Regions from separate parts of the Synechococcus sp. BS56D genome, predicted to be linked through region 1. Evidence: predicted binding sites of a transcription regulator. Region 1 holds the regulator's gene; the other holds the start of a gene.
The links. Region 1 encodes NtcA, which controls nitrogen genes in cyanobacteria. Its sites were predicted from a motif close to GTANCNNNNGNTAC; they were not measured.
Positions count from the first base shown of each region.

Region 2: the regulator NtcA is predicted to act here: its motif matches at 3,742-3,755, upstream of CWE17_RS03960 (urease accessory protein UreD).

Region 1 is NZ_PHQU01000004.1:224,932-236,484, reverse strand. Features, by position in the region: gene CWE17_RS07685 (hypothetical protein) at 1-26, opposite strand, end outside; gene CWE17_RS07680 (transglycosylase SLT domain-containing protein) at 78-2,105, shown strand; gene CWE17_RS07675 (hypothetical protein) at 2,047-2,577, opposite strand; gene CWE17_RS07670 (thioredoxin domain-containing protein) at 2,700-3,260, shown strand; gene thyX (FAD-dependent thymidylate synthase) at 3,347-4,072, shown strand; gene dcd (dCTP deaminase) at 4,089-4,682, opposite strand; gene CWE17_RS07655 (cob(I)yrinic acid a,c-diamide adenosyltransferase) at 4,682-5,290, opposite strand; gene rph (ribonuclease PH) at 5,444-6,178, shown strand; gene ntcA (global nitrogen regulator NtcA) at 6,247-6,996, shown strand; gene CWE17_RS07640 (DUF3084 domain-containing protein) at 7,060-8,265, shown strand; gene CWE17_RS07635 (pre-16S rRNA-processing nuclease YqgF) at 8,266-8,718, shown strand; gene CWE17_RS07630 (DUF3146 family protein) at 8,688-8,945, opposite strand; gene pth (aminoacyl-tRNA hydrolase) at 8,942-9,559, opposite strand; gene CWE17_RS07620 (TatA/E family twin arginine-targeting protein translocase) at 9,559-9,870, opposite strand; gene psbH (photosystem II reaction center phosphoprotein PsbH) at 9,880-10,080, opposite strand; gene psbN (photosystem II reaction center protein PsbN) at 10,164-10,304, shown strand; gene CWE17_RS07605 (glycoside hydrolase family 38 C-terminal domain-containing protein) at 10,312-11,553, opposite strand, start outside.
Region 2 is NZ_PHQU01000002.1:250,375-261,927, reverse strand. Features, by position in the region: gene CWE17_RS03980 (alpha/beta hydrolase) at 1-360, shown strand, start outside; gene ureC (urease subunit alpha) at 371-2,080, opposite strand; gene CWE17_RS03970 (urease subunit beta) at 2,084-2,404, opposite strand; gene CWE17_RS03965 (urease subunit gamma) at 2,427-2,729, opposite strand; gene CWE17_RS03960 (urease accessory protein UreD) at 2,748-3,707, opposite strand; gene ureE (urease accessory protein UreE) at 3,820-4,359, shown strand; gene CWE17_RS03950 (urease accessory protein UreF) at 4,356-5,027, shown strand; gene ureG (urease accessory protein UreG) at 5,027-5,632, shown strand; gene urtA (urea ABC transporter substrate-binding protein) at 5,753-7,045, shown strand; gene CWE17_RS03935 (branched-chain amino acid ABC transporter permease) at 7,149-8,303, shown strand; gene urtC (urea ABC transporter permease subunit UrtC) at 8,308-9,435, shown strand; gene urtD (urea ABC transporter ATP-binding protein UrtD) at 9,432-10,187, shown strand; gene urtE (urea ABC transporter ATP-binding subunit UrtE) at 10,184-10,894, shown strand; gene CWE17_RS03915 (carbonic anhydrase) at 10,898-11,553, opposite strand, start outside.

The DNA of each region.
Region 1 (11,553 bases):
CGCGTCCAGCGCGGATCCTCTGCCATCGCCATCGGTCCCTGACTGCGCCCAGAATGCCAGCAGTCATCGCTTGTGGCGTGTCCGAGTCGTTCCCCCGCGGGCTGCTGCTGATCGGTGGCACGGCGATCGCCAGCCTTGCGGTGATCCTGGCGGGCCAGCCACTCCTGCAGCAGCTGCAGCTCAAGCTCACGCCCGAACTCGATGGAACCACCCTCTGGAACCAATACCGCTGGTCAAGCGATCCAGGTCAGCGCCGCCAGGCGGCACTGCTGCTCAGCACAACGGTGAACGACGCCAGCACCAGGCAACGACTGCTGGCTGGGCAGGGCTGGGGGCACTCCCCCCTGGCGGCAGTCACCCTGCAACGCCAGGCCCAAACCGCCGAACAGCGCCAGGCCTCAGAAGCAGCACAAGGGCTCTGGCGCGACTTGTTGCAGCGCTTTCCAGACAGCGCCGCCAGCGCCGATGCGCGCTATCACCTCAGCGCAACCAATCCAGCCCTCCAGCGGGAGCTGCGCCGACGCCAACCGACCCACCCCGCTGCTCTCGACAGCGCCGTCCGCGATGGCGAGGCGCTGCACCTGGCCCGCTGGGCCCCGAGGCATCCCGGCGCTGCAGCACTCCTGCGTCGGGCCTGCAACGCACCCTTGTCAGCGGCGACTGCCAATGAGCGCCAGTGGCTGGCCCGGGGCCTCGCAGAGCTGGGCGATGGCCCTGCGGCATTGCGCTGCCTGAACGGACAACCCCCTCAACCGATCACAGCGCTGGCTCTGGCACGGGCGCTGCTGCAGGGAGATGCCCAACAGCAACGGACTGCCGAAGCCATGCTCGTGCAGCTCAGCCAGATCCAGTCCACGCCAGCGCAGGGGTCGCAAGAGATCGACATCCCCCTGGCAGCGGCGGAACTCTTGAGCGCCCCCCTGAAACCGGATACCGCGCTGTTGGAGGCGATCCCCAAAGCAGTTCGCAATCGCTCCGCCGATGTGGCCGCTGCCGAGGTCCGTCTGGGTCGTCGCCGTGATGGGGCCGCGGTGCTGAGTCGCTGGCCCCAACATCCCGCCAGCTGGCAGTTGCAATGGGATCTTGCCCGGGAGGCTCTGCTGAAAAGGCAATGGCGACAGGCGGAAGATTGGCTCGGGCGCATTCCCTCCGATCAGCTGCCGGAACCTCTGGCAGCACGTCAGCAGTTCTGGCTGGGGCTAGCGATCGCTAAACAGGGACGCCCTCAGGCCGCAGCGGACATCTGGAAACGTCTGCTGGCGGAGCATCCTCCCGGCTTTTACACCTGGCGGGCGGAGCATCGGCTCAAAGGCACCCCCCTGCCAGCCCTGGATACAGCCACCAGTTCGGCCCCGGAGCTGGCCCCCTGGCAACCACTGCAGAGTGGCGACCAGGAGGTGGATGAGCTCTGGCGCCTGGGGCTTGTCAAGACCGCCCTTGAAACCTGGCAGAGCCGCCATCCCCAGCCGCCCACTGCCAAAGAAGGGGTGGTGGAGGGCCGCTTGCGGCTGGCCAACGGCGACAGCTGGAACGGCCTCGAGCGTCTCTGGCGTGCCAGCCTCCGCCTGGTGTCTGACGACTGCTCCACCCGCACCCTGGTGCATCGCAGTCAGCAGCCCCAGACCTTCCTCGACCACCTGTCGACTGCCGGCCAGGAGGCAAGCGTTCGCAGAGAGTTACTTCAAGCGATCGCCAAGCAGGAATCACGCTTCTCACCAGGGGTGGCCTCACCCGTGGGAGCGATCGGGCTGATGCAACTGATGCCGGAAACCGCGGCGGAGCTGGCCGGTGCCCCCCTCAGCGAGGCGGAACTGCAGGAGCCAAGCGCCAATGCCCGGCTCGGAGCGCGCTACCTGTCCCAGCTGCTCCGGCAGTGGCAAGGCAATGCCTGGCTGGCAATCGCCAGTTACAACGCAGGCCCAGGCGCCGCAGGCCGCTGGCGCAACGAAGAACTGACACGCGACCCGGAGCTCTGGGTTGAGCGGATCCCCTATCCAGAAACGCGGCTTTATACCAAGAAAGTGCTGGGGAATCTCTGGGCCTATCTCAAGCCGGCAGACCAGGGGTGTACAAGAAGCGAAGCGCTTCGGCCCCCAGGGGACTAATCGCAAATGGATTGGGCAGCACGTGGCCGAGCCACACCCCGCAGAGCACGATCACGGACATCCAGGCGGCCATCACAACCGGCGGTGGCACCACCTTGATGCGCGTGAGATCCAGGCGGGCCAACAAGACCGCCGAGGACAGGATCAGCACATCGGAGAGCAGGCTCAGCTGCAGCACATACAAGCCACCGGTGATCACCAGCAGGAGGGTGACCACAAGACTGATCACCCTGCTGGAGGCCATCAACATCGACACCTGCCGAAGCAGCAGATCGGGCATCGTGCAGACCACCACCACCACCAGAGCTTGAACCACCTCCACGGTCCAGAACAGCTGAGGGTCAATTCCCCGATCATTCATTAAGTCCTGCTGAAAGATGGTCCAGTGGTGACCAAGCAGGATCGCCACCACGAACAACACCAGCAACAGCGGCGCGCGGAACGGCAGGGCCAGGAAACGCAGCAGAGCCATCAGGAGAACATCAGGACTCGGGTCATCCGGCAGAGCGCCGCAACAGCCAGAAAGCCGCGCTCAAACTAGCAACGTTGACGCGGGAGTCCTGCCAGAGTGGCGAAGCGTCCATCGCTCGAGGCATGACCGGCAGCGCACCATCCGCCAGCCTCTCCGTCGGCCAGAAGGCCCTGCTTGTGATCGGTGCCATCGCACTGGCGCTGATCCTGTTTCTGCTTCGCAATGGCCTGAGCGTGGAGTCGCCGATGGATCAGCTGGCGCGACGTTCTCTGACCCCCGAGCAAGCGCTCAGCAATCAGAAGCCAACGATGCTCGAGTTCTACGCCGATTGGTGTGAAGCCTGTCGGGAAATGGCTCCAGCGATGCTGGAGACCGAACGCCGCACCAATGGCCGCATGAACGTGGTGCTGGTCAACATCGAGAACCCTCGCTGGCAAGACCTCATCGATCGCTACGAGGTCAATGGCATCCCTCAACTGAATCTGTTCGCCGCTGACGGGAGCCTGCGGGGCCGCTCTCTGGGGGTGCGTAGCGCTGCCCAGTTGGAGGCCATCAGCAACGCTCTGATCGACAACACGAAGCTCCCACAGCTGGCCGGCATCGGCAGCCTCTCGGCACTCACCGCCAGCGAAACGACAGCCAGCTCCCTGGTCAGCAGCCCCGGTCCGCGCAGCCATTCCTGAGGGCTGAGCCTTCATGAAGGGCGGCCATCCAGGCGCGAACCGGCCATGATCAGCCCACAACCGTTCACTCCGACCTGACGCCCGCCATGGATCCCCGCTTCCGGGTCGACCTGATTGCCGCGACACCCAACCCTCAGCAGTGTGTGTATGCCGGCATGCACCAGGACTACAGCGAAGGCTTCGTAGCCGCTGATCGGGAGCAATGGCCGGATGAAACGCGGGCCGGAGAAATCTGCGTCAAACGGCTCTTGGCGGGTGAGCGAGGCCATTACGGACCGCTCGAACATGCCCAGATCGTGCTCAACGTGGGCTGGTTCCCCCACTCGGTGATGCAACAGGCCCGCACCCACCGGGTGGGTGTGAGCTTCGACGTGCAGTCGATGCGCTACACCGGCGATCGCATCTGTAAAGCCGCCAACGGCGAGCTCCCCCTCGAGGAGGTGTTTTACCTCCGGCCGGTGGGGGATTACAGCGATCGTCAAGGCAAGAAGTATCACTACAGCGAAGATCTGCGCCGCCAGGATCTGGAGCTTTGCCAGCAGGCTGCTGCCCGCTATCGGGATCTTCTCCAGGCAGGCTTCGCGGAAGAACACGCGCGCGGGATCCTGCCCTTTGATTACCGCCAGCACTTCGTGGTGAGCTTCAGCCTGCGAGCTTTCCTGCACTTCATGGACCTCCGCGCCAAGCTCGATGCTCAGCAGGAGATCCGCGAACTGTGCGACCTGATGTGGCCGCACCTGCAGGAATGGGCCCCTGAATTCGCAGCCTGGTACGAAAAGAGTCGCCTCCATAAAGCCAGGCTGGCGCCCTGATCAGGTTGATCCCTGATCACACCTTCGCCAGCGTCACCCGTTCCGGTTGATGCTGGTATTTGCCTTGGCGGTCGCTGTAGGTGGTGTCGCAGGGATCACCTTCAAAGAAGAGAAGCTGACAGATGCCCTCATTGGCATAGATGCGGCAATCAGCACCGGAACTGTTGCTGAATTCCAGGGTGAGATGTCCCTCCCAGCTCGCTTCCGCCGGGGTGGTGTTCACGATGATTCCCAGGCGCGCATAGGTGCTCTTGCCAAGACAAATCACCGTGATGTTCGCGGGCACCTTCATCTTTTCGAGGGCCACACCAAGCCCGTAGGAATGGGCCGGGAGGATGAAGTAATCACCATCCTCATCGTGATGAAGCTCTGTGGGCTCCAGATTGGCCGGATTGAACCGCTTGGGATTCATCACCGTGCCCGGCACGTGCTTGAAGATCAGGAACTCCTGAGGTGACAGGCGCAGGTCGTAGCCATAGGACGAACAACCGAAACTGAGCACCGGGCGCTGCTTTTGATCCGGCTCTAGATGACGGACCAGCCCCGCCTGGAAGGGCTCAAGCATGCCGGCCTGAGCTTGTTCAGTAATCCAGCGATCGTTCTTGAGCATCAGAAGCCTCGACGCAGTTCAGTGACCTGATCGGCAAGCCCCATCAAGAACTCGGGGATGGAGGGTCCGGTGACAATCACGTCCACCGAGCCGGGGCGGCGCTCCAGAGTCGCACGCACCTCCTCCTCGCTGAGGTAGCCCAGGGCAATGGCCAGCCCCAGCTCATCAAGCACCAGCTGATCGAGCTCGCCAGCCAGTAGCTCACGTCGGCAGACCTGCCAGACCTGCTCCACCGCCTCCTGCACAGCCTGACCCTGGTCAACGGCAGGCCCATCGAGGCAAGTGGAGACAGCAGGCCTTAACCAGCCGAGCCGACCGCAGAGCGTCAGACGCCGCTCCGGGCCTTGGTCGACCCCTCCCTTCAGGAACTGCACAATCAGCACACGGCTGCCCAGACCGGCAGCACGCAACGCTTGGCTGAGCACATTGGAAAAACTGCCGCGGTAGGGGGCGGTATGCACCTGCAGCTGACCCTCGGCAGCCACCAGATGGAGGGGTGCCCGGGGCGGCACAGGGGGCAAAGGCCGTAGACCCGCTCGCTCCAGTGCCCGGTGATCCGCAGTGCGCGGATCGGCAGGGCGATGACTGGAGCTCAGGCTGGCGGTCATTGATTCCTCACACGGCCGGCATGCCGGCAGAAGCAAAATCTAGCGCCGGAGACGCAGCTCACAAGCCCCTGATACACCACTGATGGTGTTTGAGCGCCCCGCCTGCTGGTGACAGCCGCCCTGTCAGGCTCAATTGCAGCGCTTCTGCGGTTGATGACCAGCCACCAGCCCCCACTCCGTCACGACGGTCGCCATGCCGCCGCGCTGCGCCCCTTCGCGATCGAGTGGGATCCAATGGGCTTTGCCATCAGCTCCCTGATCGTGCGCACGGGCCGCACCGCCGTGCTCTGCAGCGTCAGCCATGAACAAGGTGTCCCGCGCTGGCGTCAGGGGGAAGGCAAGGGCTGGCTTAGTGCTGAATACAGGCTGCTTCCTGGCTCCACTCCCGAACGCCAGAACCGGGAGCTGCTCAAACTTTCGGGTCGCACTCAGGAGATCCAGCGCCTGATCGGCCGCAGCCTCAGGGCCTGCCTCGACATGGAAGCTCTGGGTGAAAACACGTTGCTGATCGATTGCGATGTGATCCAGGCCGATGCAGGCACGCGCACGGCCTCGATCACCGGCGCCTGGATTGCGCTTCAGCACGCCTGCAACCAACTCCTGACGAACGGGGTCATCACGCGTCAACCGGTCCGCCAGCAGGTGGCGGCCGTCTCCGTGGGTTTAGTGCAGGGAACCCCCCTGCTCGACTTGGACTACAGCGAGGACAGCCGGGCCGACGTGGACCTGAATGTGGTGATGGACGGCGAAGGGCGTCTGCTGGAGCTGCAGGGCACAGCGGAGGGAGCTCCGTTCAGTCGCAGCGCCCTCAACGGCCTCCTGGACCTTGCCGAACCAGGCCTGACGGAGTTGATGCAGCACCAACGCAGCGCCCTGCATCAACGCTGAATTTCGTGTGGGTTGCTACAAGGTGGAGCCAGGACCATCCGTAGCGTCCTGCCAACTGCAAAGTCGCCATGGTCGGAGCCACACGCGGCTTCAGCCGATATTCACCGCAGACCGCCTCCGTAACGGCCAGTGCCGGAGCGGGAGTCACCCTGGCGAACGCTCCTGCAGCCAACGCACGCACGCTGCTGGAAGTGATCCGAGATCTCGAGGGCGCGAGCACGGAGCTGGTGGAACGCGGCAAGACGATTTTCTTCCCCGGAGATCCCGCTGAACGGGTTTATCTGATCAGGCGCGGGGCGGTTCGCCTCTCCAGGGTCTACGAGTCCGGGGAGGAAATCACCGTGGCTCTGCTCAGGGAAAACAGCTTGTTCGGCGTGCTGTCCCTGTTGACCGGCCATCGCTCCGATCGCTTCTATCACTCCGTGGCCTTCACCCGCGTGGAGATGGTCACGGCACCAGCTGCCTCGGTGCGCCAGGCGATTGAAGCCGATACCGGTGTTGGCCTGCTGCTGCTGCAGGGTCTCTCGAGCCGGATCCTGCAAACCGAGACCATGATCGAAACCCTCACCCATCGCGACATGTCGTCCCGCCTGGTGAGTTTTCTTTTGGTGCTCTGCCGTGACTTCGGAGTGCCTGGCGATAAGGGAATCACCATTGACCTGCGCCTCTCGCACCAGTCGATCGCCGAGGCCATCGGCTCCACCCGGGTCACGATTACGCGCCTGCTCGGGGATCTGCGCAACTCTGGTCTGGTGGAGATCGACCGCAAGAAAATCACGGTGCTCGATCCAATCGCCCTGGCGAAACGCTTCAGCTGAGCGGGTCACGGGAGAAGATGGAGCCCGGACGGCCTCAGCTCGCCTTCCCTCGCCCTTGAATTCGTGACCGGCTGGCTGCTGATCCTCTCCCTGCTTGTGCTCGGTGGCGTGCTCGCCACCCTGGGCGATCGACTCGGCTCCAAGGTCGGGAAGGCCCGTCTCAGCCTGCTGGGCATGCGCCCCCGCCGCACCGCCGTGCTGATCACGGTGCTCACAGGGAGCCTGATCTCAGCGCTGTCCCTTGGGCTGATGCTGCTGGTGAGCCGCCAGCTGCGCGTGGGCCTCTTTGAACTGGATGCCTTGCAGAAGCGGCTGAATGACAGCCGCACGGCCCTTGAGAGCAGCCGCAGAGCCCAGAAGGAAGCAACCCGAGAACTGGCGCAAGCCCAGGAGCAACGGGAACGGACCCGACGGGATCTTGCGGAAGCGAAGGCAAAGGCAGAGACCTTGCGCCAAGCCTTGGTTCCCCTCAACAAGCAGCGGGAACGTCTGGAAGCAGAACGGACTCGCCTCAGTCGCGACGTGCAGGCTCGGGATGCGGAAATCCGACGCACCGAAGCGGAGCTGGCCAGCGTGCGGCAGCGCATCAGCAACGGTGAAGCGGAGCTGCGCCAACTCGAGAAAAACGTGCTCGCACTGCGGCAGGGGAACGTGGTGCTGAGCAGCGGCCAGCCCCTGGCCACCGCCACCCTGCGGCTCGACAACCCCAGACAGGCGAAACAGGTAATTGATCAGCTGCTGCGGGAAGCGAACCTGCAGGCCTACCAGCAGGTCCTCCCAGGGGTAAAACCCGATCGACAGATCCTGCTGGTGCCTCGCAGCGACATCGAACGACTTGAAAAAACCATCCGCCAACCGGGCACCTGGGTGGTGAATGTGCGCTCGGCAGCGAATGTTCTTCTGGGCGAAAAGGTGGTGTACGCCTTCCCAGAAGCTCGTCCGAACACCCGCATCGTGAAAACCGGCGACGTGCTGGCCCGCACCTCCCTCGAACGCCAGGAAACTGACGGGGAAGCCGTACGCAATCGGCTCAACCTCCTGCTCGCCTCCGCCCTGGCGGAGGTCCAGCGCCGGGGATCCCTCAGTCAGGGACTTCAGTTTGACGCGACAGCCCTGAACAGCCTTGGCAAACAGCTCCTGAGCCGAGCACCATCCCGCGTTGAGCTTGAGGTCGTGGCCCTGCGCAGCAGCGACACCGCAGACCCGATCGTCGTGGAGCTGCGCCCCATCAATGGGGTGCGCCCAGGCCAGGTCTCAGGCCCCACCTAAATGGCACGGCTCCTGGCCATCGACCCTGGCCGCAGCAAATGCGGCCTGGTGCTCTGCGACAAGGAACGCCACCAGGTGATTGCATCAGGCGTGTATCCCATCGACACAGTGCTCGATCAGATCCAGCACTGGAGCAGCAGCAGTCCGATCGATCAGGTCCTTCTTGGCAATGGCACCGGCAGCAGCCTCTGGCGTGAACGTTTGCAGGAGCAACTTCAGCTGGAGCCTGAGCTCATGGACGAGCGGGGCACCACCCTGCGAGCGAGAGAGCGTTATTGGCAGCTATGGCCACCGCAAGGCTGGAGACGCTTGCTGCCTCGCGGGCTCGACCTGCCTCCTGTGGAGCTGGATGCCATTGCTGCTCTGGTGTTGCTCGAAGACCACCTTGGCCGGCCCCTGGAATGGGCCTGCCCTCCACCGATTCAAAATCGCGCCCGAACGGTGAAGGTGTAATCGCCGCCAGGCTCGAGGTGATAGTCAGCCTTGACCAGAAATCGCTGGAGGGCGTCCTGGATCAAGGCCCTGCCGAGGGATGGCTCCACCGTCAGCTCGCCGCGATCAAAGGCCCAGCAGAACTGCCAAGCAAATCCGCCAGCTTGCACCTCCCCCTCCAAACATTGGTCCTGAAAGCTCTGACGCAACACCCTGAGATGGGCCGTTGTCACAGGCAGCGGACTCATGCGTCCGTCTCCGCGAGCTGGAGACCATTGAGCTGATTACCAGCCCGCTCCAGGCCCTGACGCTGGATCAAATCGAGCCCCTTGAGCACCGCATCAAGAACGGTCTCCAGGAGCGGCTGTTCTTCTTTGCTGAAGCTGCCCAACACATGCGACACCGTGCGGGCGCGCCGCTCCTCGGGGGTACGACCAGGGGCACCGATGCCGATCTTCAAGCGGGCGAAATCCTGGGTGCCCAGATGCTGAATCGTGCTGCGCAGCCCGTTATGACCACCAGCACTGCCCTTGGCCCGCAGCCGCAGTCTTCCCAAAGGCAGATCCATGTCGTCGACGACCACCAGCAACTGGTTCACGTCTAGATCGAACCAATCGAGGGCGGCACGGATCGCCCGACCGCTGTCGTTCATGAAGGTCTGCGGCATCAGCAGGCGCAGACGCTCGGCCCCAAGGCCAAGCTCAGCCAGCTCCCCATGCAACTTGGGCATGGAACGGAAGCGAGTGCCTTCGCGGCGAGTCATGGCCTCGAGGGCCATGAAGCCAACATTGTGACGCGTGCCCGCGTAGCGATCTCCGGGGTTTCCGAGACCGACGACGAGGCGCAATTGGCCCCGATCCATCAGAGCTCAGGATTGGAGGCCTTGATGTCGGGAGAGGCGCTGTCAGCAGAGGCGCTATCCACTGAGGCGGTGCTAGGGATCGCCTTCACATCGTTCACTTCCCCAGGTTCAGGCAGGCCAGCTTCAGGCAGCTCTGGCTCAGCCATCGCCTTGTTGATCTCGCGCTCGAATTCCTTGGAAGCAGACTGAAAACCCTTCAAGGTTTTCCCCAGGGTCCGCCCCAGCTCCGGCAGGCGCTTGGGCCCAAACACAAGCAGGGCCACAGCACCAATGACGGCCATCTCAGGAAGGCCGATGCCGAAGACATTCATGGGCTTTCCTCAGCCGAGGCCGTTCCAGTTGACGTTGATGCCCTCGAGGATCAGGGACTTGTTGTACAGCTGCAGGATCACCAGCAGGAAGACCAGGAACAGGGCCATGAACACGCCCATCACAGGAGTGGTTCCCCAGCCGGGCACCACCTTGCCGTACTCAGAGTTGAGGGGACGGAGGAGATCTCCCAGACGAGTGCGTTGAGCCATGGCGGGCTTGGTCTCGGGTGAGGTTCAGTCTCGATACTGTAGGGGCCACGGTCCTGATCGGGCCGAACCTGTCGAGAGATGTGATGGAAACCTCCTCCCCGGCCCTTTCCGTGGCGATCGCCGTGCTGGCCGTATTGCTCGGGCTGACCGGGTTCGGCGTCTACACAGCCTTTGGACCTCCCTCAAAGCAGCTGGACGATCCCTTCGACGATCACGACGACTGAAGCCCGCTCAGGGGTCGGAACGGCGGAGCTCAAGATCCACAAGCGCTCCCGGCCTGACTGAGATGGCTTCACCCCATTCGCCATCTCCATCGCTGGCACCACAGGATCGAACACTCCAGCCGGCGTCTTGCGGCAGCTTCCACTGCTGGCGGCGACCACCGGGGTTGTGGACCTGAAGACGCACAGAACCCTCTGGGGCTTCGCTGGTGAGGGCAATCGGCACCAACCCCGGCGGAAGGCCCGGCAACAGACGTTGGTCTCCTGCTGTAGTCGCTTTGCCCCACCAACCGGTTTCACGAAAGGCGAGGGCCGCCTGGGGAACGGCGCCTCGCTCCCAGCCCTCCGGAACCGGCATGAGCGCAAGCCGTTGGCGATGCCAGCCCTGATCCGCCGAGGGATCCGGCCAGGTAGGGCCGCGCAGCAGGGAAACGCCAAGCCGATCCGGCACCAGGTCCACCCCCTGCGGACCATCCAGCAACACCGCGAGCCCCCCTGCTGGAGCTGCCGCCTGGCTAGCTAGCCAGGAGATCACCGGCACCTCCCAACGGGCCTGCTCCCTGGCGGTCTGAGCCAAAGCCGGCCGTTCAAGAACCCCGCCGCTGGTGTCCGCAGCCCAGCGCACGGCTTCGGTGGCCAGGGGAAGCTCCAGGCGCAGCAGCTCATGGGTCTGACACCAGTCAATGCTGCATGTGATCTCAATCCAAGGGTGATCGGCACGGAGCTGCAGATCCACTCGGATCCGACTCGCACCGGCGTTACAGCGCCACAGGCAACGGGCCAGCAGCGGCCCCGATTCGACGAGTTGAGGCGCATCAAGCGGCCCTTCGAGAGGCAGGGGGTGCTCCCGGTAGTCAGCAGCCAGATCCCAGGCATCCCAAAACTCGCCGTGATCACCAAAACGGCGGAACTCCAGCGGGGCGGACAGCTGCGGAGCTCCAGCAGCATCCCTGAGCTGACGAAGTCCAGAGGCATCGATCTCGGCGGAGACCAAGCCGTTGCCGATCCGCCAGCCACCCCCTGGGAGGGTGGTCACTTGCACAGCGCCCCGCACTGGCGGTTGTGTGAAGACAGCAGCCTGTTGGAACGGCACGTGCTCGAGCGCAACCGCCGCGACCCCCTCCTGGCAGGGCAGCTGCACCCAGCTGCCACCGGTGGGCGCATCCTGAACAGCCAACGCCTGACCGGCATGGGTCCAGTGCCCCCGGGGCAGGCGCAGCAGGGGTGACCAGCACGCCAGCGGCTGCAAACC
Region 2 (11,553 bases), on a different contig from region 1:
GATATCTTTGCGCCGCCCGTCTCTCAGCAGCTGATCCCCTTCACGTCGATTCAGCAGCCTGGTTCCCTGTTGGCTCTTCAACACAACGGCACCCATCTCTCGTTCCTTGATGGCACGTCTGCGTTGCCCGCTGTTGTGATCGGTCCGGATCAGCCTCTGGCGCGAGAGGAATTGAAGGGGATGGCCCGCGCTTTCTTCGATGAGCACCTGAGCAACACCCCATCCGCGCCGCCGCTGGCAGCACCGACGGCCAGATCCGGAGTGTTTAGTGGTAGCGATCCCCTGCGCCTGCTGATCACGCCTCGTTTCAGTCGTGAACAGCTCAATCAGGTTGATCCTGGCCTCAAGCAGTTCCCTTAGACCACCAGCCCTAGAGCAACAGGTAGCGCTGGGCCAGGGGCAGCACTTCGGCAGGCTCGCAGGTCAGCAGCTCACCGTCGGCGAACACTTCGTAGGTCTGTGGATCCACGCTGATGTTCGGCAGGGCGGCGTTGAGTTTGAGGGCGCTTTTACCCACGCTGCGGGTGCCTTGGACGGCCATGCAGGTGCGCTCCAGTCCCAGCTGACGTTGGATGTCGGCGTCCATGGCTGCGCTACTCACGAAGGTGAGACAACTGGGCGCCAAGGCTTTGCCGAACGCAGCGAACATCGGCCGACCATGCACCGGGCCAGGGGTGGGAATCGAGGCGTTGGCATCTCCCATCTGGGCCCACACGATCGAGCCGCCCTTGAGGACCAGTTCGGGCCGAATGCCGAAGAAGCCCGGCTTCCACAGCACGAGATCGGCGAGCTTGCCGGTTTCAATCGAGCCCACTTCGGTGCTGATGCCGTGGGCCAACGCCGGGTTGATCGTCACCTTGGCGATGTAGCGCTTCAGCCGGTGGTTGTCGTTGCGGCTTGAGTCTTCCGGCAGGGCACCCCGTTGCACCTTCATTTTGTGGGCTGTCTGGAAGGTGCGGGTGATCACTTCGCCCACACGGCCCATGGCCTGGGAATCGCTGGCGATGATCGAAAAGGCGCCCAGGTCGTGAAGGATGTCTTCGGCGGCGATCGTTTCGCGGCGAATCCGCGATTCGGCAAAGGCCACGTCTTCCGGGATCCTGGGATCGAGGTGGTGGCACACCATCAGCATGTCGAGGTGTTCCTCGAGGGTGTTGCGGGTGTAAGGCCGGGTGGGGTTGGTGCTGCTGGGCAGCACGTTGGCTTCTCCGCAGATCTTGATGATGTCTGGGGCGTGACCCCCACCGGCACCCTCGGTGTGGAAGGTGTGGATCGTGCGGCCCTTGATGGCGGCGATCGTGTCTTCCACGAAGCCTGCTTCGTTGAGGGTGTCGGTGTGGATGCACACCTGCACATCCATGCGGTCGGCTACCGACAGGCAGGCGTCGATGCTGGCGGGTGTGGTGCCCCAGTCTTCATGCAGTTTCAGGCCGCAAGCACCGGCGCGCACCTGTTCTTCAAGCGCTTCGGGCGTGCTGGCGTTGCCCTTGCCGAAGAAGCCAATGTTCACCGGTAGACCCTCAGCGGCTTGGAGCATGCGGCTGATGTGGAAAGCGCCGGGGGTGCAGGTGGTGGCGTTGGTGCCGGTGGCCGGGCCGGTGCCACCGCCCATCAGGGTGGTGACGCCGCTGGCCAGGGCCGTTTCGATCTGCTGAGGGCAGATGAAATGGATGTGGGTGTCGATGCCACCGGCCGTGAGGATGTGACCTTCGCCGGCGATCGCTTCGGTGCCGGGGCCCACCACGATCGTGACCCCTGCCTGGGTGTCGGGATTGCCGGCTTTGCCGATGCCCACGATGCGGCCGTCTTTTAGGCCCACATCGGCTTTCACGATCCCCCACCAATCGAGGATCAGGGCATTGGTGATCACGGTGTCGACGGCACCACCTGCTCGGGTTGTCTGGGCCTGGCCCATGCCGTCGCGGATCACCTTGCCGCCGCCGAATTTCACCTCATCGCCATAAACGGTGTAGTCCTTTTCAACCTCAAGAATCAGTTCAGTGTCGGCGAGGCGAACCCGGTCACCGGTGGTGGGGCCGTAGGTCTCGGCGTAGGCCTGGCGGGAGATGCGATAGGGCATGGGTCAGGCGTCGAGGGATCCGTTGATTTGGCCGTTGAAGCCGATCACCCGTCGGGCACCAGCAAAGGGGATCAGATGCACGTCTCGGCTGTCACCCGGTTCGAAGCGGATGGCTGTGCCAGCGGGGATATCGAGCCGCTGACCCCGGGCGGCATCGCGGTCGAACTGCAGGGCGTTGTTGGCTTCCGCAAAATGGAAATGGGAACCCACCTGCACGGGCCGGTCGCCGCTGTTGGCCACGGGAATGGTGGTCACGGGCCGGCCAGCGTTGAGTTCGATGTCGCCGGGTTCTGGCAACAGTTCACCGGGAATCAGCGGGGCCATGGCAGAGATGCAGGGTGGTGGGTCAGCGAATTGGGTCGTGCAGGGTCACGAGCTTGGTGCCATCGGGAAACACCGCTTCGATCTGCACCTCGTGAACCAGTTCGGGAATGCCGTCCATGACTTGTTCGCGGCTTAACCAGGTGTTGCCTTCCTGCATCAGCTCCGCAACGCTCTTTCCGTCGCGGGCACCCTCCAGCACAAGGAAACTCAGCCAAGCCACCGCTTCGGGGTGGTTGAGCCTGAGGCCACGCTGGAGTCGCCGTTCGGCCAGTAAAGCTGCGGTGACGATCAGCAGCTTGTCTTTTTCCTGGGGACTGAGATGCATGGACTGGCTCGGTCGTTCTCAGTGTGTCCTTATCGCGGGCCAAGCAGTGTTCGTGATGAACGATGACGGTGGCAAAGGCTGTTCCTGCAAAGGCCAGACCCTTGGGATCTGTGGAGCGCTCAAGGCGCGCAGGGCGCGGGTGCGAGCCCAGATGCGGCTGAACCAGAAGCGGGCATCGCGGCTGGACGGACCGGCATAACGGGCCACCAGGCCCTGATCCAAGGCGCTGCAGCGCAGCGTGCCTTCCAGGCCTTCGCGATCGCTGCGGACCAGCTCCAGCAGTTGCGCCAGAGCATCGCCGTTCAAGGGCATCGGTGCAGCCCACACCAGCGATCCGAACACTGGCTGTTTGTTCAGTCCGTGCTGGTCGTTGAGGGCATCGCCCCCCAAGTCCAACCGGTCCACCATTTCCCAGCGATCGGCTTGATGAGGTTCATCACTGCGTCGGCAGATGCTCAGGGCTGAGCGCCAGCGACCCTGCTGGAGGGTTTCTCCGGCGGCGGTGCGGCCCAGCCGCACGATTTCTGCACTGAGAAAGGAGGCGTCAGCTGGTAGTTGCACCGTCAGATGCTGCTCATAGAGGGCATTCGCATAAAGCACCAGCTCCTGGGGTAGCCATTCCAGATCGCTGCTTTTCGCCAGTGTGCAGTGCACCTGTTGACGGGCCCATTGGCCTTCGGGGTAGAGGCGGCTGCGGCCGATGGACCCGTAGACCTTCTGGGCGGCGACGCTGGTGATCAAGCAGCGGCTGTTTGTTTTCAGGTCCAGGGCAATGCTGAGTTGGTCGCCACCCACCAGTCCTCCAGCTGTATGCAGGATTGGCAGCTCACAGCGACCGTTGTTGCCTTGTTCAGCCCGTAGAAGCTTGAACGGGGCGCTGCAGCCCCCTTGGTGAACTGTGCCTGCGTCGCCGTGCTCGGTCTGCCGGTGTTCAAACCGCAGCTCGCAGCGGCCATGCCAGGGATCGAGGCGTTGCATGCCCCCACGCTCGGCGCTCGAGCTGCGATGACCTGTAGCAATCAACACCAAATCAAGGCCGACGGCTGGGCAGGCTCAGGGTGAAAGCGGAGCAGCCTTGGACGACAACGCGATGAGTGACAACGCGAGCGATCACAAACCGATCGTGTTGGAGCATCGCCAAGTGGGTGAGGCCGTTGGAGATCTTCCGCCCCAACGCCGCCTGCAATTGCCGCTCACGGCCGAAGAACGCACGGTGCTCCGTGGTCGCCGCCGAAGCCACTGTGGACGTGCTCTCTTGCTTCAGCTGCCGCGGGAGGGTGCCCTTCAGCCCGGTGATCGCTTGTTGGATCGTTCCCGGAGCTGGGAGGTGGTGGTGATTGCGGCGCCGGAACCGTTGCTGCGGGTGCAGGCGGATTCAGTCTTGGAGCTCCTGCAGGCGGCCTATCACCTCGGTAACCGCCATGTGGCGCTCGAGCTCCACGACGGGGACTTGTTGTTGCTCGCGGATTCGGTGCTGGAGGCGATGTTGCGGAGCCGTGGCTTGCGTGTGAGTGCCTGTGAGCGTCCGTTTGTTCCGGAGGGAGGCGCTTATGGGGGTGGTCACAGCCATGCCCATCGTCACAGCCATGCTCATCACCACAGCCATGCCCACAGCCATGAAACGCCATGACCTCCCTGGCGTTGCTCCAGTTGGTGAGCCCGGCTTTGCCGGTGGGAGCGTTCAGTTACTCGGAGGGGTTGGAGGTCTTGATCCAGGCCGGAGCGCTGAAGAGTGAGGCTGGTCTCGAGCAGTGGTTGATCGCCGAGTTGGAGCGGGGATCCCTGCGGTTGGAGGCTGCCGCCCTCGCCACCCTGATGGCTGACCTGGACCGATGGGTGAACGGCGCTGATCAGTCGGCCCGACTTCGTTTGCTGGATCTGGATGGTTGGCTGCTGGCCACCCGTGAAGCTGCGGAGGTGCGAGCTCAACAACGTCAGATGGGGGGGTCTCTACTGCAGCTGTTGGCCGACATGGGTCATCCACTGACAGAGCCACTCACCCTGGCCTGGCCGGCGGCATGGGCTTGGGCGGCACTGTCGCTGGGGGTGTCGGAGGCTGACACGGTGGAGGGCTACCTCTACAGCTGGGTCGCCAATCAGCTCAGTGCGGCCGTGCGCCTGCTGCCTTTGGGCCCGACCAGGGCTCAGGTGCTTCAGCACCGTCTGTTGCCGCGGATCGCTGCCGAGGCCCAAGAGCTCCTCGCTGCTGATCCACGGACCTTGTGGTCAGCTGGCGTGGGGGCATCGCTGGCGCAGCTGTCCCATGCTGAGTTGTATTCCCGTTTATTCCGAAGCTGATGGGGAGCAAGTTGCGGCTTGGTGTGGCTGGGCCGGTGGGGTCCGGCAAAACCGCTCTTGTCGAGGCGCTTTGCCGGCGACTGCGGGATCAACTGCAGTTGGCGGTGGTCACCAATGACATCTACACCCAGGAAGATGCTCAGTTTTTAACTCGCGCGGGAGCTTTAGAGCCGTCACGGATCCGTGGTGTGGAGACCGGTGGCTGTCCGCATACGGCCATACGGGAGGACTGCTCCATCAACAGGGCAGCGGTGGCGGAGTTGGAAGCTCAGTTCCCAGATCTGGATCTGGTGTTGGTTGAGAGCGGCGGCGACAATCTGGCGGCCAGCTTCAGTCCGGAGCTGGTTGATCTCTGTATCTATGTGATTGACGTGGCCGCAGGCGACAAGATCCCGCGCAAGGGCGGCCCTGGGATCACGCGTTCGGATTTGCTGGTGATCAACAAGATCGACTTGGCGCCTCTGGTGGGGGCTGACCTGGCCGTGATGGAGCGCGACACCCTGCGCATGCGCGGCGATCGCCCCTGGTGCTTCACCAATCTGCACAGCGGTGAGGGGCTGGATTTGGTGGTGGCGTTTGTGTTGCAACAACTACCAAATTCGTGATCGCTTGCTCCGATATCAGGCCTCTTCTGTCCGATTGGTAGTGAGTGTTACTGGAAGGAGTGCGGCTGGCTGGGACTGTCTAATGGCGCTTAGCGCAACAGTTATCGCTGTCAACACACCATGTCTCAACCGTTGTCAAAACGCATTCTGATCAGCCTGGCGGCGACCTCGCTGGGCGTGGTAGTCACGGCCTGTGGCGGTGGTGATCAGGCCTCCAATGTTCAGTTCGACGACACGGTGAAGGTGGGCATCCTTCACTCCCTGACCGGCACCATGGCCATCTCTGAGTCCACCCTCGTGGATACCGAGAAAATGGCCATTGATGAGATCAATGCTGCTGGTGGTGTTGAGGTCGACGGCAAGAGATACAAGATTGAGTACATCGTCGAAGATGGAGCCTCGGATTGGCCCACCTTCGCTGAGAAGTCGAAAAAGCTGATCGATCAAGACAAGGTGCCCGTTGTCTTCGGTGGTTGGACCTCCGCCAGCCGCAAGGCGATGTTGCCGGTCTACGAATCGAAGAATGCCTTCCTTTTCTATCCGATTCAATACGAAGGTCAGGAGTGTTCTAAGAACATCTTCTATACCGGTGCCACTCCCAACCAGCAGTCTGAGCCGGCGACCTACTTCATGTTCAAGGACTCCCCTGCAGCAGGGAAGCCCTTCTTCCTCGTGGGTTCGGACTACGTCTTCCCACGTACCTCCAACACGATTACCAAGGAGCAGCTGAAGTCGCTCGGTGGCAAGGTTGTTGGTGAGGACTATCTGCCTCTGGGTAACACCGAGGTTGCTCCGATTATTGCCAAGATCAAAAAGGCGCTTCCTGACGGTGGTGTCATCATCAACACCCTCAACGGCGACCAGAATGTTGCCTTCTTCAAGCAGATCCAGGACGCCGGCATCACGCCTGCTAATGGTTACTACGTGATGAGTTATTCGATCGCTGAAGAAGAGATCAGCACGATTGGACCTGAGTTCCTCGAAGGCCATTACGGCGCCTGGAACTACATGATGTCGATCGACACGCCAGCATCGAAGAAATTTGCGGCCGACTTCAAGGCGAAATACGGTGACAACCGCGTGGTGGCTGACCCTCAGGAGTCGGCTTACAACATGGTCTATCTCTGGAAGAAGGCCGTTGAGAAGGCCGGCACATTTGATGACGACAAGGTGCGTGAGGCTCTGATTGGTATCAAATTTGATGCTCCTCAGGGTCCAATTGAGGTGCGGCCCAACCACCACATCTCCCAGATTGTGCGCATTGGTGAGATCACCGCTGACGGTCAGTTCAAGATCGTTGAGCAGTCTGATAATCCGATCGATCCACAGACCTGGAACCAATTTGAGCCTTCTTCGAAGGGCTTTGCCTGCGATTGGAGTGATCCCAGCAAGGGCGAGAAGTACAAGCTCTGATCGCTTGACTCAGGCTGATCTCTGGTCTGAATGCTGTCCGGAGGAGTCCCATGTGGGGCTCCTCTTTCTGTGGTTTGTCTGATCGCTCGTTTCATCAACTTCCGTGCAACTGCTTTTTGAAAGCCTGTTCAACGGGGTGGCCATTGGCTCGGTGCTGCTGGTGGCTGCTCTCGGATTGGCGATTGTGTTCGGCCTCATGGGTGTGATCAACCTCGCCCACGGCGAGCTGATCATGCTTGGGGCTTACACCACCTATGTGGTGCAGCTGATCTTCAAGCTGCCCGCGCTTCAACCCATTTACGACACCTACGTTCTTGTGGCGATTCCGCTGGCCTTCATCACCAGTGGTGTGGTGGGCATCCTTTTGGAACGCACCGTGATTCGCCGCCTCTATGGCAATCCCCTCGAAACACTGCTGGCCACCTGGGGCGTCAGCTTGATCCTGCAGCAGTTCGTGCGCAGCGTTCCCCTGGCTCAGGCCGCCGGTGTGGTGCTGGCCCTGGTGCTTGGTTTTTCATTGCCTCTGTTGCTTCCTCGGCTCCTGCTGCAAGGCCCCCGAGCTCGTTGGATGCGTGCTGCCAGCTGGGGTGTTGCAGCTCTGGTTGGCGTGGTGTTTGCCAATGGATTGGCGTCTCAGGTCAGCCGGATCGCGCGTGCCACCTCTCGCAACGTGGATGTGACGGCGCCCAAATGGATGCGTGGTGGTCTTGAGTTCGCCGATCTGACCTTCCCCGTGCCTCGTCTGGTGATCATCGTGATCACGGTGGTGGCCGTGGTCGGCGTGACCTGGTTTCTCAACCGCAGCGTCTGGGGCATGCGTATCCGTGCTGTGACCCAGAACCGAGAGATGAGTGATTGCCTGGGTATCCCCACCGACACCGTCGACGTGCTCACCTTTGGCATTGGTTCCGGCTTGGCCGGGGTCGCTGGTGTGGCGGTGTCGTTGCTCGGTTCAGTCGGTCCGAATGTGGGGACGTCCTACATCGTGGGCTGCTTCATGGTCGTGGTGCTCGGCGGTGTTGGCAATTTGCTGGGCACGGTGATCGCCTCCTTCTCCATCGGCTTGCTGACCGACCTCATCGGTGCCGGGCGGCTGCTTTCGATCTGGCCCGGTATGCCCGCCCCCTTGGAGGGAGCGGTGAAGTTCTTCGCCACCACGAGCATGGCTCAGGTGATGGTCTTCGCTCTGATCGTGGTGTTCCTGCAGTTCCGTCCAGCGGGTCTCTTCCCTCAGAAGGGACGCATGGTGGAGGCCTGAGGTCATGATTCAAGTCTTTCAACAGCGCCGTTGGCCCCTGGTGCTCCTTTGGGTGCTGATCGTTGCTGCGGTCGTGGCGGCACCAGCGGTGCTTCCTGTGTTTCGGCTCAATCTTTTGGGTCGGTTCCTCTCTCTGGCGATCGTGGCCCTCGGCATTGATCTGATCTGGGGCTTTACCGGATTGCTCAGCCTCGGGCAGGGCATCTTCTTCGCTCTCGGTGGCTATGCGGCGGCGATGTATCTCCAGCTCAATAGCTCTGCCAGCCATCCCAACGGCATCCCTGAGTTCTTCAGCCTTTACGGCGTGGATCGGCTGCCCTTTTTCTGGGAACCCTTCCACAATCCTCTGTTCACGCTGATTGCCATCTGGCTGGTGCCGGCATTGCTGGCTGCGCTGCTCGGCAACATGGTGTTCCGCAACCGCATCAAGGGGGTCTACTTCTCGATCCTGACCCAGGCGGCCTTGCTGGTGTTTTTCAATTTTTTCAATGGCCAACAGAAGCTGATCAACGGCACCAACGGTCTCAAAACCGATGTGACCAAGCTGTTCGGCCAGATGGTTGGTTCACCTGAGATGCAGCGTTGGTTCTTTTGGATCACCGCTGTGATCGTGATCTTGGCCTGGCTGTTTGTGCGGTGGGTGGTGCGTGGTCGCTTCGGCGATGTGTTGATCGCGATCCGTGATGACGAGCCGCGGCTTCGCTTCACCGGCTTTAACCCCACCCTGTTCAAGACGATTGTGTTTGCGATTGCCGGAGGCCTTGCGGGCATTGGCGGTGCCCTCTTCACTGTGCAGTCGGGGATCGTCTCGCCGCAGTACATGGCGGTGCCCTTTTCGATCGAAATGGTGATCTGGGTCGCCGTCGGAGGACGTGGCACGTTGGTCGGTGCCATTCTCGGCGCCGTCTCGATCATGTACGCCAAAAGCCTGGTGAGCGAGGCAATGCCTCAGAGCTGGCTGTTTATTCAAGGCGGACTGTTCATTTTGGTGGTCACGGCACTGCCGGAAGGTGTGATCGGTTGGTTCCGTACGGATGGCCCTCGCAATCTGCTGTCCCGCCTGGGTTTGGGTCGTCGAATCGCCACCTACCCCCAACTGGAAATCGAGGGTCAGGAGGAGGTGAAGCCATGAGTGCTCCCCTTTTGGAGTTACGCCAGATCACAGTCAGCTTTGACGGCTTCTTAGCCCTACGCGATCTCAATCTCAGTCTCCAGCCTGGTGAACTGAGGGCGGTGATTGGTCCCAATGGGGCTGGCAAGACCACCTTTTTGGATGTGATCACCGGCAAGACCACTCCCACCGAAGGGGATGTGGTGTTTAAGGGGCGCTCCCTGGTGGGAACCAAAGAGCACCGCATCGCTCGACTCGGCATCGGCCGCAAATTTCAGAGTCCGCGGGTGTTCGAGAAGCTCAGCGTCCAGGAGAACTTGGCGCTGGCGGTCAGCCGGCCCAAGCAGCCATGGTCACTGTTATTCGGCGGTTTGAATTCCACGCAGCGCGATCAGGTGCATCAGCTGATGAGCATCGTGAATCTGCAACACCGGGCTGACTGGCTTGCAGGCGCTCTCTCCCATGGTCAGAAACAGTGGTTGGAGATTGCGATGTTGGTGGGTCAGGATCCTGACCTTCTCCTGGTCGACGAGCCGGTGGCAGGACTCACCGATGAGGAGACGGATCTCACCGCTGATTTGCTCAAGTCGTTGGCGGGCGACCACACCGTGCTGGTGATTGAGCACGATATGGAGTTCATCCGGCGCTTGGAGAGCCCAGTGACGGTGCTGCACCAGGGTCATGTGCTCTGTGAGGGAACGATGGATCAGGTGCAGGTTGATCCGCGTGTGATTGAGGTGTATCTCGGAACCACGGAGGAGCAGAACGGATGACGGAACTTCTGGAAATCCGCGGGTTGAACACCTATTACGGCGAGAGCCATATCCTTCGGGACGTGGACCTCACCGTGAAATCTGGTGAGATGGTTTGTCTGATCGGCCGTAACGGTGTGGGTAAGACCACGCTGCTCAAGTCGTTGATCGGTCTGTTGCGACCACGCCGCGGAGAGATTGTCTTCAACGGTGATGGGCTCGACCGTCAGGCTCCTTATCAGAGGGCAAGGGCTGGGGTCGGCTATGTGCCTCAGGGGCGAGAAATCATTCCCCAGCTAACCGTTGAGGACAACCTGATGCTTGGGATGGAAGCGCTCCCAGGTGGGCTCGGACGCCACCGGCGCATCGATCCGTTTGTGTATGAGCTCTTCCCCATCTTGAGGGAGTTTCTGCCTCGCAAGGGTGGTGACCTCAGCGGTGGCCAGCAGCAGCAGCTCGCCATTGCCCGGGCACTGCTTGGTAAGCCCAAATTGCTGCTCCTCGATGAACCCACCGAGGGCATTCAGCCCAACATCGTGCAGGACATTGAAGCTGCTGTTCGTCGCATCATTGCCGAGACCGGCATTGGTGTGCTGCTGGTGGAGCAGCACCTCCATTTTGTCCGGCAAGCCGATCGCTATTACGCGATGCAGCGGGGGGGAATTGTGGCGAGCGGTCCGACCGCCGAACTCAGTCAGGCGGTCGTGGATCGCTTTTTGAGTGTGTGATCGTCAGACCATCGTCACCTTGCCAGAGCCAATGTCGAAGTAGCCCACCACGATCTGCAATTTGCCGTTGTCGACGGCGTCTTTGATCACCTCGCTGCGGGCGGTGAGCTGCTTGGCGGCGTAACTGGCATTGGCTTTGGTCGCCGTTTCCAGATCTTGCCCTGGTTGGATGGCCGCTCGAATCGGCTTCACCAGTTCCGTCAGCAGCGGAGTGGGGAGTTCGTCGCCTTGCGCAGCCTTTACAGCGCCGCAGGCGCTATGGCCCATCACCATGATCAAGGGCGTCTTCAGGGCCAGAACTCCGAACTCCATGGAAGCGATCGCATCATCGAACGCGGTGTTGCCAGCGCTGCGAATCACAAACAGATCAGAGGGAGCGGCATCAAAGATCCATTCCGGGGCCAGCCGCGAATCAGCACAGGTGAGGACGGTGGCCCATGGGGCCTGACCCTCGCTAATCACACTGGCGGGAAGGAAACAATTGTCCAGCCAGAGGTTGGACATCACCTGAGCGCGTTCTTGAGGGGTGTTGGCGCTGTCCTTTTTCTCCCAGGCGGCAGCAAAGCGGGCATTGCCGTCTTTGAGGGCCTGCAGTGAATCAGAAGGCCTGCAGGATCTGGGGTTTTCATCCGCGGGGATGCTGGCCGCCGTTGTGGTTC